2 regions of the Pseudoalteromonas sp. BZB3 genome follow, and region 2 is predicted to be linked to the other one. Evidence: riboswitches for the same ligand, from Rfam matches in the RefSeq annotation. Region 2 holds a riboswitch; the other holds the start of a gene.
The links. Region 2 has a riboswitch for cobalamin ahead of ABMY35_RS06530 (ABC transporter ATP-binding protein). Riboswitches for the same ligand answer to the same signal wherever they lie in the genome.

Region 1 (6,625 bases), on a different contig from region 2:
TATCGCAATTAAAAATACTGACTTTTGCAACTGCTGACTGGATACGGCGTTGGGTTTATCAACCTCTACCCCTGTTTCTTTTACAAATACAGTGGTCACAATGAAGAAGATAAGTAGTATAAAGACCACGTCAAGTAGCGGTGCTAAGTCGATCTCTTGGCTTTTAGATTCGGAGATTTTTTGTTTTATTAGTGAGCGCATGGCGTATTTACCTGCCAGTTAGAAACTTTGCTTCTCAAAGCGGTATGGAGCAAAAGGCCAGGTACAACAAATACTAAGCCTAGCTGTGTTGTGAACATTGCAGTGGCAATCCCGCCACTGATCATCTCTTGCATATCTAGTCCGTTGTTGACAGACATGAAATTAAAGGTGCTTAGCAATCCACTGATTGTGCCCAATAGTCCCAATAAAGGTAAGGCCGCAAGCAGTGTCTTTAGAGCGCTTAACCAGTAATTACAACGTGTAGCCCATTGTGCATTACAGGCTGTGAAAGCCAGTAACGATAAAAGCTTACCGTAACTAAAAAAAGCAACGCCAATCAATGTCCATACTATGGTGTTGTTGAGTAGTTTTAGGAATATGCTGATATCTGTCATGTTAGTGCATCGCAAATTTACTAAGCTGAATTGCATTGGCTTCAAGCTTGGCGTTATAGCTTTTAGCCTTACGATTTAACAGCGCACTTATAATGAGTGATGGAATAGCAACAATCAGTCCCAGCTCTGTTGTAACTAAAGCTTCCGATATTCCTCCCGAGACGGTTGCCGCATCTCCAGTTCCAAAGGTATTCATCATCATAAAGGTATTTATCATGCCAGATACGGTACCAAGTAAACCTAAAAGCGGAGCAATAGCTGCTGTTGTAGTAACAACGCCTAAATAGTTTTCCACCTTATGTTGATGCTGCATTAAGTAAGACACGATTAGATCGTCTCTTTGCTCTGAGACTGGTGTATCGAGCGCGATTTGAACTAGCTTTTTCTCTGCGCCATCAAATGGGATTTGCACTTCTAATAACGTTTTTTTGGCGTTGAGTTGCTCAATAAAATCTTTGCTAATACGAGGTAAGCGCATGAGTTGAATGCTTTTAAGTAGCGCTGCGATAAGTGCCAATAAGCCAAAGAATAAAATAGGTAATGCCCATACACCGCCTTTTTTTATGTGAGAAACTATTCCTTGCTGGTTATTTTGTAATTTTGTGGCATTACCGAGTGTTGGGTCAAAAGTCACACTACCTATGCCCGTTTGATTGAGTTGCTGCAATTGCGCTGCTTGAGCATTTTGGCTAATCCCTTTAACAAGGTTGGGGAGAGTTTGATTCACCGGGTTTTCAAGCAACCCACCAGACTGCAATTGGGAATTATATGCCAGCTGTATAGGGCCAACATTGAGGACATTAAAGGATTTGACCTCACCGTTTGTGCTGATCACATCGGTTTGTTGCCAGCTTGGTGCAAGATCGTCAATTAGTTCATTTCTTAGTTGCTGAAATATCTCAGGTTTGATTGCGATATCGCCCGTTCCAGTATGCTCAAAAGTAATGTTTTCTTGTTCCAAATAAGTTTGTAATAACAGTTTTTGGTAATTATCTTGTTCTCGCCACTTATTGATCCGGTCTGAGAGCTGCTCAATGCTCATCAACTGCTCATCGGCAGTTCGTTGAATAGTTGTAGCTTGTTCTCGTAATGCTTTGACCGCAGCAAGTTCTTTATCTAGCTGGACCTGATACTTTAAGGTTTCTTCGTTAATCTTAGACTCAAGTGCTTGCAGTGACTTTTGAGATTCAGTGATTCTGTTAATGAGCTCTTTACTGACAGGATTAGGGGCGGCTTTAGAAGAAAAGCCAGTGATCAACAAGAGAAGTAATATTGTGAGCCGAGTGTTCATAATAAGTCCTTTTCAATGGGTGCTATTGCAAGAGGGGCATTCACAAAGGCTGCAGTTGTGGGTTTGTTGAGCATAGATTTGATTTGTGTAAGAGATTGCAAAAGGTCTTCTTGCGAAGAGAGGCCTAATAATTGCTGAGCTTGCTCCGTGTGGTGCCACTGCCAGCCATGTTGTTCTACCCGACCTATACCAAAGTGTTTCCCATCTTGGCTAACGTACCAAGCCTGTGATAAACCCAAATAGATCTGACTTACGAGCATTTGTGTTTCACCACCAGCTGTAGGAAGAGTCATATTGGTATTATTAAGCGCAACTCTTTGATTAAATTCATTCGCTGATTTAAACATAATTAACAGTTTTTCAAGTTGCTCGCTGTTCGAGTAAGGTGTGCTATTAATGGTCGTTAAAGCATCTTCCCATTGAGCTTGAATAGGAGGGGGTAATAGAGGGGAGACTCTGTTAATAAATTGCATTAGGTTTTTTAGCTCGGCTTTAACCAATCGCTGATTTTCTTCAAGCTGTTGCTGTTGCTGAGTGAGCTCAAATCGCTTTTCGTCCACTTCGCTTCGCGCGTCTTTGGCTTTATTGATTAATGCACGCAACGCTGCTTTTTCTTCTTTTAGCAACTTTATTTGATTTTGTAATGATTGCTGATTTGTTTGCCAGCTCAATTCTAGTTTGCCTTTTTGGCTCTCTAAGTCTAGCCATTGTTGCATTAACTCATAATCGGTTTGGTTGGCAAATACACCACTAGACAGCGCTGTCATTAAGAGAACTGTTTTCTTCAATTATTGTTTTCCCTGTACTCTTCTTAGATACAAACAACAATTGCAGAAATAGTTCAAATAATCAACAGTTAGCGTCATTAGTTTTTTGCATGTTCACCGAACAAAGATTTTTAAAGAACTTATTATTAATTTTCATGATGTTAAACTTAGACTTGCGTTTTTGGTGTGTTGCTTATTTTTAAGCTTTTAGGATATAAAAGCTATTTTAGATTTCTAGACGTCCATTGCCTTTTTTATAATATTTGTGCACAATAGCGCCTCTTTTCAAGGTGCTTGATTTGTGGTGAGTGACACCAAGATACCTAATTGAATGAAATCGAGATAATCGGGAAGTTGGTGAATATACACGGGAAAGTATGTAGTCCAACACTGCCCCCGCAACGGTGATGTCTTAATCTTTCATGATTAATACAAAGTCCGGAGACCGGCCTTGAGCTAATTTACTTTTTGTTACTTGTGCGGTGGGCGCAAGTTTGGAATTATTATGCTTAAAAAATCTTTGCTTGGTGCTGCCGTTGCTGCTGCACTGTCTTTTTCTGTGTCTGCTGAGCAGGCTCAACCTATCGAACGTATCACGGTTACCGCGAATAAATTCTCTCAATCTATTGATAGCGCACTTGCGACAGTGAGTGTTATTGATAGAGCTCAAATTGAGCAATCAAATGTCAGAGATCTTCCGTCTCTATTAAATACATTGTCAGGTGTCGATATTGTTCGTAATGGTGGCTACGGGCAAAAAGTGAGTGTTTTTGTTCGTGGTGCAGCCACCAAACATACACTTGTATTAGTTGATGGTGTGCGTATTAGCGATGCGAACTCTGGCGATGTGTCTTTTACTAACATTCCTGTAAATAGTATTGAGCGTATTGAAGTAGTTAAAGGCGCTCGCGCTGCAATTTATGGCTCTGATGCCATTGCTGGTGTGATCAACATTATTACGCGTGAGGCTCAACAGCATCAAGTAAACGTGACAACGGGTGCGCATAACTATTTTAATCTACAAGGTACGACTAAATTTAGTCGTGATAACTTAGATGTGAGCGTTAACTTCGGTTTTGAGCGCACTGATGGTTATGACGTAATTGCCAAAGATCCAGAAGCTGCAATCGGAAAAGATCATGATCAGGATGGCTACCTAAACCGCAACTTAGGCGTTAATTTAAACTACGATGCTGATCAGTTTGGTGTATTTAACGTCATTGGTCAGTTCAGCAGCGGTCAAGCTGATTATGATAATGCTTGGGGCAACGATGCGTATAACTTCGAAAACTTTACGAGTAAGTTAGGCTGGGAAAAGAAAACAGCAGAATTTACCCACACTGCTGCACTCAGTCTTTCGCAAGAAGAAAATACACAAACGGGCACCGCTACTGAGGATGTTTACAGTACAGAACGAACAGAATTAGAGTATCGCACTTTATATGCTCTTAACGATGAGGTGCAATTAACAGCCGGTGCGAATCTGTTAGATGAAGATTTAAGCGGCTCTAGTGCTTCTTTCTCTGAAACGTCTCGTGATAACCAAGCTGTTTTTGTCGGTGGTTTTTATGATGATGGCAAGTTTTTAGCAAGCTTAGTTACGCGTTCTGATGACTACGATTTTCATGGTCGAGCAAACACCTATAGCAGTGCTTTTGGTATCAAAGCGAACAAGTATGTGAGCGTGCATTTCAACCACGGTACTGCATTTAGAGCGCCTTCTTTAACTAATGCTTTTGTGAAAGACAGCCCTTGGTATCTACCAAACCTAAATATTAAACCAGAAGAAGCAACCAACAATGAGCTAGGTCTGAGTGTCACAACGGATTCTGTTCGTTATGAATTTGCAATTTTTAGCAATCAAATTGATAACCTAATTTCTAATCAATATGATGCTGATACTGGCAAATATATTCCTTACAATGTTGACAGTGCAACCATGAAAGGTGCTGAGCTGAGCTTAACTACTTCGACATATGGTTTCGATCACAACGTAAACTTAACCTTCTTAGATGCTAAAGACGATACGAAAGGCACAGATCTTCCTCGTCGTCCAAGTAAGTCATTTAACTACACAATTTCAAAGTCATGGGAAAAGTTAAACGTTAATGCGAGTATGCAATATCGTTCGGATAGACCATCAATTTCTTTCTACAACACAACTTTACCATCTTATACTGTATTTAATTTAGCAGCTAATTATGCGTTATTTGATGCATTGGAGCTCAATGCTCGAGTTGAGAACTTAACTGATAAGTCTTACTTCACGGCGGGCTCAGGTTTTGCGAAAAGTGGAGAATTACTAGGTTATGTGCCTTTAGGGCGTCAGTTATACGTAGGTGCAACTGTTCAGTTTTAACCTCTAACGGTACTTAAAAAATAAAAAAGCCAGTCAATGACTGGCTTTTTTGATTACAACTTTCATCAATTAGTTTGTTGAAGGCAATTCCATGATGCCGTCAATTTCAATTTGCACACCTTTCGGTAATTCTCTTACACCGATAGCTGCACGTGCAGGGTATGGCGTTGAGAAGTGTTGGCTCATGATCTCATTGACTGTTGCGAAGTTGCTTAAATCAGTCAGGAAGATATTTACCTTAACCATATCTTGTAAGCGACCGCCTGCTGCTTCACACACTGCAGTTAGGTTTTTAAACACCTGTTGCGTTTGCTCTGCAAAGTCTTCAGAGATCACTTCCATCGTTTCAGGCACTAATGGGATCTGGCCAGACAAGTATACAGCAGTGCCTACTTTAACCGCCTGACTGTATGTGCCGATCGCTGCAGGTGCATTGTCTGTTGAAATAATTGCTTTGTTCATAATAATCCTACTTTTTACGGTATACACGTTGAACGTCAGGCATCACCCTGATCTTACGCATCACATCCGCGACGTGAACACGGTCTTTAACCGTGATACCTAAATCAATGATATATAAGTTACTTTCTTTTTCGTCAGTGGCAATTTCGACGATATTTGCGTTGGTACTTGCCACTACACTGGTTAATTTTGCAAGCGTACCTTGGTGGTTGATGATTTCAACTCTAAGACCTGCAATATATTCTTTTTCTGGGTTGTCATCCCATTTTACGACGAAATATTTCGAACGCTCGCTTTCCCAACCTTTAATGTTTTTACACTCTTGGCGGTGAACGTTTAGGCCCTTACCTTGGCTCACATAAGCAGTGATGGCATCACCTGGCACTGGACGACAGCATTTCATGTAGTTAACTAGCATGCCTTCAGTACCAATGATCGCTGCTTTTGCCTTTTTAGCTAAGTGTTCAATACTGCCATCATCTTCGTCAAGGTCATCATTTTGCAATAAGCGCTTAGCAATCAGTACACTCATGATGTTGCCACAGCCAATCTCAACCAGTAGTTCGAGAATGGTTGAAAGTTTGTGTTCTGCTAGTACACGGTCAATTTGTTCTTGCGAAATATCACTTAATTGATATTCGCCAAGGGCAGAATCGAGTAAACGACGGCCTAGTTCGAGCGCTTCTTCTTCGCGTTGGCTCTTCAGATAGTTGCGAACACCTAAGCGCGCTTTACCTGTAACAATGAAGTTTAACCAAGTAGCGTTAGGGTGAGCACCAGAGCTGGTAATCACTTCTACGGTTTGACCGGTATCGAGTGCTTTACTGAGCGGATAAGGTTTACGATTTACTCGTGCACCTACACAAGTGTTACCGACATCAGTGTGTACCGCATAAGCGAAGTCGACGGCAGTTGCACCCATAGGGAGCTCTACAATGCGACCATCTGGTGTAAAGACATAGATTTCTTCTGGGAATAGTTCAGTTTTAACGTTTTCAACGAACTCAAACGATGAACCAGCACTTTGTTGTAATTCAAGTAGGCTCTGCATCCACTGACGAGCGCGTTGCTGTGCCGTATGGCCAGCACTGTCACCGGCCTTTTTATACATCCAATGCGCAGCAACCCCTTTGTCAGCCATTTGATCCAT
Region 2 (6,625 bases):
TGATGGTATCGGTAACGGTTTAGGTTACTCAGTTGTACTTCTAACTGTTGCATTCATTCGTGAATTAGGTGGTTCAGGTACACTATTTGGTGTTGAAATCTTACCACTTATTTCTGAAGGTGGTTGGTATCAGCCTATGGGTCTACTAATCCTTCCGCCAAGCTCATTCTTCATCATTGGTTTCTTCATTTGGGTACTTCGTACTTATAAGAAAGACCAAGTAGAAGCGAAGGCATAAGGGGAGAGAGATGGAACATTATATTAATTTATTCGTTAAAGCGGTTTTCATTGAAAACTTAGCATTATCTTTCTTCTTTGGTATGTGTACTTTCCTAGCAGTATCTAAGAAAGTGACAACTTCAATGGGTTTAGGTGTTGCGGTTATTTTCGTACTAGGTGTTGCTGTTCCAGTTAACAACCTTGTATATCACGCAGTACTTGCACCTGGTGCACTAGAGTGGTTAGGCTTCCCTGAAGCTGACTTAAGCTTCCTTAAGTTCCTAACTTTCATCGGTGTAATCGCAGCACTTGTACAGATCCTTGAGATGACTCTAGACAAGTTTTTCCCTGCGCTATACAACGCACTAGGCATCTTCTTACCACTAATCACTGTAAACTGTGCGATTTTCGGTGCAGTAGCATTCATGGTTGAGCGTAACCTGAACTTCGGTGAGTCTGTGGTATTTGGTTTAGGCTCAGGTGTAGGTTGGGCACTAGCAATCGTATTACTTGCTGGTATCCGTGAGAAGATGAAGTATTCAGACGTACCAGATGGTCTTCGTGGTTTAGGTATTACCTTCATCACAGTAGGTCTAATGGGTCTTGGCTTCATGTCATTCTCTGGTATTTCACTTTAATTTAGCGAGGAAAAATCATGCTTGAGGTATATTTAGGCGTAGGGATGTTCATCGCTATCGTTGTAATGCTTGTATTGATCATCATTGCAGCGAAGTCGAAGCTTGTACCAAGCGGTGACATCACAATCAGCATTAACGGTGACCCTGAAAAGGCAGTTACTTCAGCACCAGGTGGTAAACTACTAGGTGCACTAGCAGACGCTGGTATCTTCATTTCATCTGCTTGTGGCGGTGGTGGTTCTTGTGGCCAATGTACTGTTCACGTTAAAGCGGGTGGTGGTGATATCCTGCCAACTGAGCTTGACCATATTTCAAAAGGTGAAGCGCGTGAAGGTTGTCGTCTAGCGTGTCAGGTTGCTGTTAAAACTGACATGGAAATCGAAGTAGAAGAAGAAATCTTCGGTGTTAAGAAGTGGGAATGTACAGTTATCTCTAACGATAACAAAGCGACATTCATCAAAGAGCTTAAGCTTGGTATCCCTGATGGTGAGGTTGTACCTTTCCGTGCAGGTGGTTATATCCAAATTGAAGCGCCAGCTCACCACGTTAAATACGCTGACTTCGATATTCCTGAAGAATATCGTGCAGATTGGGAGCGTTTTGGCTTCTTTAATCTTGAGTCTAAAGTTGACGACGAAACGATCCGTGCATACTCAATGGCTAACTACCCAGAAGAGTACGGCATCATCATGCTTAACGTACGTATCGCGACTCCGCCGCCAAATAACCTAAGCCTACCATGTGGTAAGATGTCATCGTTCATCTGGTCACTTAAAGAAGGTGATAAAGTAACTATTTCTGGTCCATTCGGTGAATTCTTCGCGAAAGAAACTGATGCAGAAATGGTATTCGTAGGTGGTGGTGCTGGTATGGCGCCAATGCGTTCACACATCTTCGATCAGCTTAAGCGTCTTAATTCAGACCGTAAGATGTCTTTCTGGTATGGTGCACGTTCTAAGCGTGAGATGTTCTACGTAGAAGATTTCGATGGCCTAGCGGCTGATAACGAAAACTTTGAATGGCACGTAGCTCTTTCAGATCCTCAACCAGAGGATAACTGGGAAGGTTACACGGGCTTCATCCATAATGTTCTTTTAGAAAACTACCTGAAAGACCACGAAGCGCCAGAAGATTGTGAGTTCTACATGTGTGGTCCTCCAATGATGAACGCGGCTGTAATCAACATGCTTAAAGATTTAGGCGTTGAAGACGAAAACATCTTACTAGATGACTTCGGTGGCTAAATCAGCGTTATCTCAGTGAACACTTCACTGAAATAAGATAGACTTAAACCCCAAGCAATAAGCTTGGGGTTTTTTTTGGGATAGAGAAAAGTATGAAGAAACTAGTAGGCATTTTTGTATTACTGACCACGGTTGTTTTGACAGGGTGTTTTGACGACAAACAAGAGATTGAACCTATTGTTATTCAGGGTAAAACAATGGGGACCACTTACACGGTCAAAGCTTTTCCAATTAATGAAAATTTAACTGCTGAGACATTAAAAACAGAAGTTGATAACACTTTAATTGCGGTGAATCAGTCTATGTCACCTTGGGTGAAAAACTCAGAGATTAATCAGTTCAATACGTTGGCAGCAAATACTTTTATGCCTATCAGTGATGACTTTAAGTCAGTTGTGAAAGAGTCAGTTCGTTTAGGCGTTTCAACAACAACACTAGATGTCACCATGGGCCCTCTCATAGATTTATGGGGTTTTGGCCCAGATAAACGCCCAACAAAAACACCTTCACAGTCTCAACTGGATGAAATGAAGGCTCGCATTGGTGTTGATAAGTTGGTGTTAACAGACGAAGGGTTAGCGAAAACTATTGACGGTTTAGAGTTATCTTTTTCAGCGACAGCTAAAGGTTTTGGTATTGATAAAGTTGCTGAGCTTTTAGAAGCCAAAGGGATGATAAATTACATGGTTGAAATTGGTGGTGAGCTTAGAATTGCCGGCACTAAAGCTCAGTCACAACCTTGGCGTATTGCGATTGAACAGCCAGATGCGCCAGCAGGGCAGAGGCAAGTGCATAAAGTTATTGAACCAGGCAATAACGGCATGGCGACTTCAGGTGATTACCGTATTTTCTACGAAATGGATGGTGAGACCTATACGCACTTGATTGATCCAGGCACAGGTAAACCAGTTAAGCACGATTTAGTATCAGTGACCGTCTTACACCCATCAGCAATGACTGCTGATGGCTTAGCAACAGCACTTACTGTCATGGGTACAGAGCGAGCAAAAGCTTACGCAGAAGAGCACAATTTAGCTGTATATTTAATTAGTAAAAGTAAGGAAGGGCTAGTGACCTATTCAAGCCCGGCTTTTGCGCCTTATTTGTAAATAAGGCAATTTTGATTAATTAGTCGAAATAGTACACTAAGCGCGTTATAATAACGGCTGTTTGAATGCCGTCATTTGGTTCAGATATACTGAGCCGTTAAACTGTTTTAAGGGGCCTGTGCATGTCACTATTTTTCCTAACTTTTGGGTTACTTATTTTAATTGTTGCAGCTATGGCTGTCGGTGTAATCGTGCAAAAGAAATCTATGGCAAGCAGCTGTGGCGGTTTAGGCGCGGTTGGTATTGAAAAGTCATGTGATTGCGATGATCCATGTGACCGTCGTAAAAAGCGTATGGCGAAAGAACAAGCTTGGAAAGAGAACCAGATTCTTTAAGATAAACTAAGCAAATCATCTTTAATTAAATGCGAGCTAAGGCTCGCATTTTTGATCTGAGGCTAAAATGACGAAGACATGGTATTTCCTAAGGCACGGTAAACCTGTTACTACTGGCATTCTCACTGGTTCTAAAACTGACGTTGCCGTGTCTGAATTAGGGTTAGCAGCAATGGAGTCTGCTTTACCAAAAACAGTTCAATTTGATGCCTGTATTTCTTCCCCAATGCAGCGTTGTCTGAGCTTTGCGAAAAAGCAATCTATGCAAGCAAGCTTACCACTGGCGATAGCAAAGCAACTTCAAGAAATGGATTTTGGGGATTGGGATGGTCGAACTTATGAATGGCTTTGGGAGAACACACAGAGCCCGAGTGTAGGTGAATTTTGGCAGGCACCTTGGCAACATACGCCGCTAAATGGAGAGTCCCTTTACGCGTTTAGGTCTCGTGTCAGACAATGGTGGGAGGCAGAACTATCCACCCGACATACAACACATAACCTAGTGGTGACCCATGCCGGTGTGATCAAACAAATTTTAGCTGAAGTCCTTAACTTACCATTAGATTCTCTGTCCTCTATCAATAGTTTAGAAGTTGGCTATGCTACATTGGTAAAGATAGAAGTTTACTTTGATGAAGCACATAAGGCGTGGCCTAAAGTTGTGTTTTAGCCATCTAGACTTCATAATACGGTTTTTCTGATTAATCTTGGGAATAAGCTGAAACTGCTTAACTGTCCCCGCAACTGTGAAGTGCATTTAAATGCACGAAGTCAGATACCAAGGTCAGAAAAATCCTCTTGAGCGGGCGTACTCAAGAGCACACAATTTTAACTGTAATTCGGTTAGGACTGTGCGTTCGTGTCTGCCCAAACGTTAGTAAGGGTACGAATGCAATCAGCTTGTCAGCACTCTGAATTTGCTCTGCAAGTTTCAAACTTAAATTTGGTGCTAGATAATCATCAAATATTACAAAACATCTCTTTCGATGTAACTGAAGGGCAGTTTATTGGTTTATTGGGTCCTAATGGGGCTGGTAAGTCATCGCTGCTTCGTTGCATTTACCGTTTTTTTATCTCTTCTAGTGGACAAATAACCCTTTTTAACAAAACGATTTCAAGCTTCTCGCATAACGAATATGCCCAGCAAGTTGCAGTGGTTCTGCAAGAAATGCCTGAGCATTTTAATCTATCGCTTTATGATGTGGTTGCAATGGGTGTAACACCTCATAAAAGTTTATTTTCACCGTTAAATAAAGCCGATCATGAACTAATTGCAAAGTCTATTGAACAGGTTGGTCTGGTACACAAAATCAACGAGGCATTTGCTCACCTTTCTGGTGGTGAAAAACAAAGGGCATTGATCGCGAAAGCCATGGCACAAAAGCCTAGGCTATTGATTATGGATGAGCCAACCAGTCACTTGGATGTGAAATACCAAATACAAATTATGGAGCTTGCCAAAGCAATGGGGATCACAGTGATCGCTTCTTTCCATGATTTAAATCTTGCGGCAGCTATGAGTGATAGCTTGCTGGTACTACAACAGGGTGAGTTATATAAAAGTGGAGCGCCAAGCGATGTGCTAGATGCGCAATTACTCAGTGATGTATTTGATGTCTGTGCTGAGGTCTCGCAAGTACCTTGCCCGTATAGAGACAAAGCCCATATTCCTCATATCCGCTACCACTTTGGATATCAACTATGAAGCCGCTTATTTCGCTGTTAATTTTGCTGATAAGCTGCTTTTTTAGTGCTTTAGTTGCCGTTAAGCATGGCGCGATTGATATTAATGCGAGTGATGTTTGGCAAACATTATTAGCTTATGATGCCAATGCCTTTGAGCAAAAAATTGTTATGGAACTACGTATTCCCAGAGTGATTTTGGCATTTGTTGCTGGCAGTGGCTTGGCATTGGCGGGCATTATTTTGCAAACAGTGACCCGTAACCCTTTGGCAGATCCTTACCTCTTTGGTATTTCATCAGGCGCATCATTTGGCGTCGTGTTACTCATCACATTTACAGGTATCACAGCTGGTTGGGCGATGTCAGGGGCGGCGTTTTTAGGTAGTGCGCTGGCAATGACCCTATTGTTGCTGATTGCCTATGGACAAAGGTCTAGACAGGTAGAAGCGATGTTACTCGCCGGTGTTGCCTTATCTTTCTTATTTAGCGCATTTACCAGCTTGCTGTTGTATTGGAGTGATCCACAAGCTGTGAGTGCCATTATGTTTTGGAACTTAGGCAGCTTTAGTCGCGCTGATTGGCAATGGTTGTGGTTGCCCTGTTCAATTGTATTACTATGTATGGCTTGTATGCTGTTGTTTAGGCGTGGTTTAAACGCACTATTACTGGGTGATGAAAGTGCTGCAACATTAGGTATTCAGGTGGCTAAATTACGTTTAGTCATGTTGCTATTGAGCTCATTGCTGACCGCGGTATTGGTTGCTATGTGTGGTGGCATTGGCTTTGTCGGGTTAATGATCCCGCATTTGGTACGTTTTTTCATTTCACAGGCAACTTCCATTGGTCTGCTGTGTACCGCTTTAAGTGGTGGCTTAATGATGATATGGGTAGATCTATTTGCCCGTACTATTCTTGATAATCAAGAGCTTCCCATTGGTGTTATCACTGCTGCAATAGGCAGTGTGTTCTTTTTAACTTTACTGACTCTCAAACAAAAAAGGCCTTAGCGTATGTTCTCAGTTAAAGCACTTGATACGCGTTCTCGCGAACTTATCGAAAAGAAAATAAACCTGAAAACCAAGCCTTTGGGTGCGTTAGGTGAGCTAGAAACATTGGCTAAACAGCTGGTGACTATTTTCTCTCAGGGTATAGAACCTGAGCAGCTTTCAGCATTTCGACCACAAATCAGCAAACCCACACTAACAGTGTTTGCAGGTGATCACGGTATTGCTGCAAAAGGTGTATCTATAGCACCTAGTGAAGTAACAGGCCAAATGGTAGCGAATTTCGCGTCAGGAGGCGCTGCAATTAATGTTTTCAGCAAACAATTAGGGTGGCAACTCGAGATAGTCGATTGCGGTATTCTAGGTGAACCCGACCAGACCTTAGGTGTTAC

Region 1: linked by a shared signal. The riboswitch ahead of ABMY35_RS03525 (TonB-dependent receptor) and the one ahead of ABMY35_RS06530 (ABC transporter ATP-binding protein) in region 2 are both predicted to bind cobalamin.

Annotation. Positions count from the first base shown of each region.
Region 1 covers NZ_JBECOS010000003.1:28,907-35,531, reverse strand. The annotation lists gene ABMY35_RS03545 (biopolymer transporter ExbD) at 1-201, opposite strand, end outside; gene ABMY35_RS03540 (MotA/TolQ/ExbB proton channel family protein) at 189-596, opposite strand; gene ABMY35_RS03535 (MotA/TolQ/ExbB proton channel family protein) at 598-1,887, opposite strand; gene ABMY35_RS03530 (DUF3450 family protein) at 1,884-2,675, opposite strand; cobalamin riboswitch at 2,955-3,123, shown strand; gene ABMY35_RS03525 (TonB-dependent receptor) at 3,160-5,013, shown strand; gene ABMY35_RS03520 (RidA family protein) at 5,083-5,475, opposite strand; gene spoT (bifunctional GTP diphosphokinase/guanosine-3',5'-bis pyrophosphate 3'-pyrophosphohydrolase) at 5,483-6,625, opposite strand, start outside.
Region 2 covers NZ_JBECOS010000008.1:177,369-183,993, forward strand. The annotation lists gene ABMY35_RS06500 (NADH:ubiquinone reductase (Na(+)-transporting) subunit D) at 1-238, shown strand, start outside; gene nqrE (NADH:ubiquinone reductase (Na(+)-transporting) subunit E) at 249-857, shown strand; gene nqrF (NADH:ubiquinone reductase (Na(+)-transporting) subunit F) at 875-2,101, shown strand; gene ABMY35_RS06515 (FAD:protein FMN transferase) at 2,194-3,210, shown strand; gene nqrM ((Na+)-NQR maturation NqrM) at 3,333-3,545, shown strand; gene ABMY35_RS06525 (histidine phosphatase family protein) at 3,613-4,215, shown strand; cobalamin riboswitch at 4,205-4,349, shown strand; gene ABMY35_RS06530 (ABC transporter ATP-binding protein) at 4,435-5,250, shown strand; gene ABMY35_RS06535 (iron ABC transporter permease) at 5,247-6,236, shown strand; gene cobT (nicotinate-nucleotide--dimethylbenzimidazole phosphoribosyltransferase) at 6,240-6,625, shown strand, end outside.